Regions from separate parts of the Desulfuromonas thiophila genome, predicted to be linked through region 1. Evidence: riboswitches for the same ligand, from Rfam matches in the RefSeq annotation. Region 1 holds a riboswitch; the other holds the start of a gene.
What was found. Region 1 has a riboswitch for cobalamin ahead of BLR80_RS09470 (TonB-dependent receptor plug domain-containing protein). Riboswitches for the same ligand answer to the same signal wherever they lie in the genome.
Positions count from the first base shown of each region.

Region 2: it holds a riboswitch for cobalamin, as region 1 does, so the genes downstream of both, metE (5-methyltetrahydropteroyltriglutamate--homocysteine S-methyltransferase) here and BLR80_RS09470 (TonB-dependent receptor plug domain-containing protein) in region 1, are expected to answer to the same signal.

Region 1 covers NZ_FNAQ01000012.1:7,943-10,141, reverse strand. Annotated here, with positions in the region: gene BLR80_RS09470 (TonB-dependent receptor plug domain-containing protein) at 1-737, opposite strand, end outside; cobalamin riboswitch at 907-1,094, opposite strand; gene BLR80_RS09465 (transposase) at 1,378-2,043, opposite strand.
Region 2 covers NZ_FNAQ01000029.1:4,221-6,419, reverse strand. Annotated here, with positions in the region: gene metE (5-methyltetrahydropteroyltriglutamate--homocysteine S-methyltransferase) at 1-958, opposite strand, end outside; cobalamin riboswitch at 1,000-1,183, opposite strand; gene BLR80_RS12440 (hypothetical protein) at 1,226-1,594, opposite strand; gene BLR80_RS12435 (homocysteine S-methyltransferase family protein) at 1,578-2,199, opposite strand, start outside.

The DNA.
Region 1 (2,199 bases):
CTGTGATGGTCGTTGACGTTGTAGAGGGCTTTCAGGTCGAGGCTTTTGTTTTCAAACTGGCTGTGGGGTAGCTCGTCGCCGTCGCCGACTTCATAGTCGTCGTGATCCTGAGCCGCCACGTTGAGGCGAATGCCGAGACCGTGACCGCCGGCGTTGACCGTATAGTTGCCGACCAGGCCGTCATCCACCGACGAATAGCGCGTGCCGATGTGGTGCTCGGCCTGCCAGCTGTCGCCGTCGGCCAGAGCCACCTCCTTGGTGATGATGTTGATGACGCCGCCGAGGGCATCGCTGCCGTAGAGCACAGAGGAGGGGCCCTTGACCACTTCGATCCGTTCAATGTCGTTGCTGTCGATAAACGGCGTCAGCGGCGCGCGACCCGCCCACAGGTTGGTCTCGCGGTCGCCGTCGAACAGCACCAGCACCCGGTTGGTGCCCATGCCGCGAATGGTCGGCGTGGTTTCCCACGGCCCGGCGCCGCTCAGGGTCACACCGGCCACGCCGTCGAGCAGGTCGGTGAACGTAGCGGCATTCTGCTCCTGAATCTGTTGCTGGTTGACGACGCTGATCGTCACCGGCGTGGCAAAGGCGGAATTCTGCGAGCGGGTGGCCGTGACCACCATGTCATCGAGCACAAGGCTGTCCGTCGTCTCATCGGCAAACACCGTGGAGATATTGGGTGTCATGCCGAGCAGGTAGAAAAAAAGGGCATAAAAAATGGTGTGGCGGTTTTTCATCGAGAAGCGCTCCTTGGTTGATTGCACAACATTGGATAAAAACGGGGAGGCTTCAGACAGATTTCAGGCGTGGCGGAAAACAAAAAAGCCCGTAACCAGACGGTTACGGGCTCCCATTGTGACCCTTGACCTTGCGCATGCCGACCGAATCATCCCCTTCGGTATAAATGACATCAAAACCACGACAGCAGGTCTTCTGACTCCCGGATCGTCCTTCAACCGCGCCTTCCCGAACGGTGGTTCAGTGGCGTTGTGCGATTGTTGTCCCCGGTTACAGCGGTGGGTCCGTTCCCGATTTGCACGGGATTCCCTTTTCAGCAGCCGCGCGGGCTGAACACTGTTGTGGCAAACTATTCAGTTGTCGGTGGCGGCCTGTGGCCGCCCGTTTCCTGTCGGCGAACCTCCTGAAGGGTGGTTTTACGCGCTGGGCTGAAGATGGCGCTTTTTCAGGGCACGGCCCCGGAACTATAGAGGAGTTCGGCTGCTGACCGCAACCGCATATTTGCGGTCATGACCGAGCCGCCACGCCGCATCGGACAAGAGGCTCAATGTTCCGTGCGGCCAGTGTTCGGGTGGAGATCTGATATCGGTTTCTTCAGGCAACAAACCCAGCCAGGGCTTCTGGCGCAGAGGCCAGATGCTAAACCAGGGGACGCTCCCCGGTTTTTCTTGGCCTGCCCGGTTTGCGGGGCCTTAGCGTTGTCTTCAATGTCTCTTCCATCTTATCGATAAACCCCTCAGAACCGAACGGACGACCTGCCCGGGTTACGCTACGCAAGCTGTCTTCAGCTTTGTCGTCACTTTGCATGATAAAATCAGCATAGGCTGACCTGTCTTTGCAAGCAAGCCAAGAGGGTGAATGTAAAAGATCATCACAGCCAGAGGTGAGATGAGCCCTGGCGCTGGACCAGCGGTAATCTTCCGCCTTTTTTACTGTGCCCGATTTGACCGCGTTCTGTTCGATATATCGTGCCACCGTCCACAGATAGTCATCCTGTTCCACCAGACATGAAAAGAACCGGTTTTGCCAAATACGACCGTTTTGCTTCAATTTGCGATTGAGATATTGCGTATAGACTTGATTTGTCAGGCCGATGCCGCGAGCCAGTGAGTCCTCTTTCTCGGGAACAACGAGCAAATGAACATGGTTGTCCATCAAAACAGTAGGCCCAAATCTGCAAAGAAAACGCCTTGCTGTATTTTGCCAGCAGTTTGAGGTATTGCAGTCGGTCTTCATCGTTAAAAAAGACGGTCGCGCGGTTGTTGCCGCGCTGAGTGACGTGGTGGGGATATTCGGGAACGACAATGCGGGCTATTCTTGGCATGGGAGAAGGATAGACTGGTTTTGTGTTAAAAGCAATTTAATTTGGAGGGTGTCCCTTGTTTCCTCTCGTTTCTCCCTACTTTCTTGACTGATTACAGTCGTTGTCACATATTCATAGTGATTTTTTCGGTCTACTGT
Region 2 (2,199 bases), on a different contig from region 1:
ACGCCGCCATGACCCTTCCCTCTCCGAGGCGCTGAGCCAGAAAGTCCAGTCTCTGCTTTGAATGGCGCAAATCGTTTTTCCAGACATTACGGCCATTCACCAAACCAGCAGACAGAACCATCGTTTCCGGCAGGATGTCCAGCACGGTATTGAGCTGCGCCGCGCCACGCACCAAGTCCAGATGCAAGCCATCGCAGCCGCTCTCCAAGGCCAGGGGCAGATTGTCGCCAAGCGCGCCAAAATAGGTGGCAAGCAGCAGCTGGCTGCCGGTGGCCGCCTCCTTGAGCCGGCGCAGGGCAGGGACAAATGCCTCTCGGGCCATGCCAGGCAAATCAGTACACAGGATCGGCTCGTCAATCTGGATCCAGTCACACAGGGGCGCCAGATCGACAAGCAACGTGCAATAGACACGGACGATATCATCCAGAAAGCGCCAGCGGTCGGCACCATTGAGTTCTTTTGCCAAGCTGGTGAAGGTGAGCGGTCCGATCAGAACCGGTTTGGGGCGAAATCCCAGAGAAAGGGCATGGCAGGTTTCTTCAATAAGTTTTCCCGTTGAACGCCGGATGATTGTCTGCGGCGTGAACTCAGGAACCAAGTAGTGATAATTGGTATCGAACCACTTGGTCATTTCCATGGCCGGAAGATTGGCCGTCGCATCACCCCGTGCCATGCGAAAATAGGTGGAGAGATCGGCTTCTTCTGCCGCGCCAAAGCGCTGGGGAATCATCCCCAGCATAAAAGCAGTATCGAGCATCTGATCATAGAGGGAGAAATCCCCCACGGCGACCATGGAGAGCCCCTGATCGCGTTGAATTTTCCAGTTGCGCTCCTTAAGTGTTTTTGCGGTGCGAATCAGCTCGTCCTGATGGCCGGTGCCTTTCCAGAAGTTTTCCAGCGCCTTCTTCAGTTCACGGCCAGCGCCAATGCGCGGAAACCCCAGTACGTGTGCTTCCATGACAATACAGTTCCTTTCATTTGTCTGTTACGCGAGACGAAACTACGATTACGAACAGGACGTCTTCTGGCTCCCGGACCCCGAATTGCTTTACCTTCCCGTTTCAAGCGAAACAGTGACAAAGCAGGGGAATATCTCCGGTTACAGCGGCGCGTCCGCGACGGATTTTCACCGTCTTCCGTTTCCTGTTCACCCTTGCCAACAATTTTGCGTGCATCAAATACGTTTTTTCCGGCCCATGCTATAAGCGGACCACCATCCCTCCTTTCATTTTGTCCAGCGCTGGGGTTCGGTCCGGCTGGCGATTTCCTGTTCTCTGACAATGTTATCGGCCATGCGCAGCAGGGAAAACCAGGCAGGGTTCCCGAGCAATTGCAGAACAAGCCTATTCCGCGCGGCCTCGTCGATCTGCAGCACCAGATAACGCTGCAGAAACTCCCGACGCTGTAACTCCGAAAGATCGCCACAGGAGGTTTCTGCAAGTGGCAGCTGAAAGGGTTCGATGCCCATCAGAAAACAGGCTGACAACAGGGTTCTGCACTGCAACCGCAAACCGTCGCCGGAAAACGGGCTGGCACCTGTCAACTGGCGAATCAACAACCGCAGAGCAGCGCGATTTTTAAATTTCCGGTGCATCGGAAACGTCCTTTCCGGCAGCCTCCGGCGATGTGGCACGGCTGCCTTCATCACTGAACCGCTGAGCCAGCCGCACCGCGCCAATGGCATCGCTAGCGTAGCCACTGGCGCCGATTTCATCGGCGTAGTGTTGATCCACCACCGCGCCGCCGATCATGAAGCGCACCTTTGTCAGGCCCTCGGCACGGGCCAGGTCGATCACCTTTTTCATCTCCACCATGGTGGTGGTCATCAGCGCGGACAAACCAATGATTTCAGCCCCATGATGCCTGGCTGCGCGGACGATATCCTCAGCCGAGACATCCTTGCCCAGGTCGATGACGTCAAAATTATAATTGTTCAGCATCAACGCCACGATGTTCTTGCCGATATCGTGGATATCCCCCTGTACCGTGGCCAGCACCACCTTGGGGCCCTTGCCGCCCGAGGCACCGCTGGCTGCATCAAGAAATGGCTGCAGCACGCTGAAGCCTTTGCGCATGGTATCGGCACAGGTGATCAGCTGCGGCAGGAAATACTCCTTGCGGTCAAACTTGTCGCCCACCAGATTGATGGCCGGAATCAGACGATCATCCACCAGCGAACGGGGCGACTCCCCCTGTTCC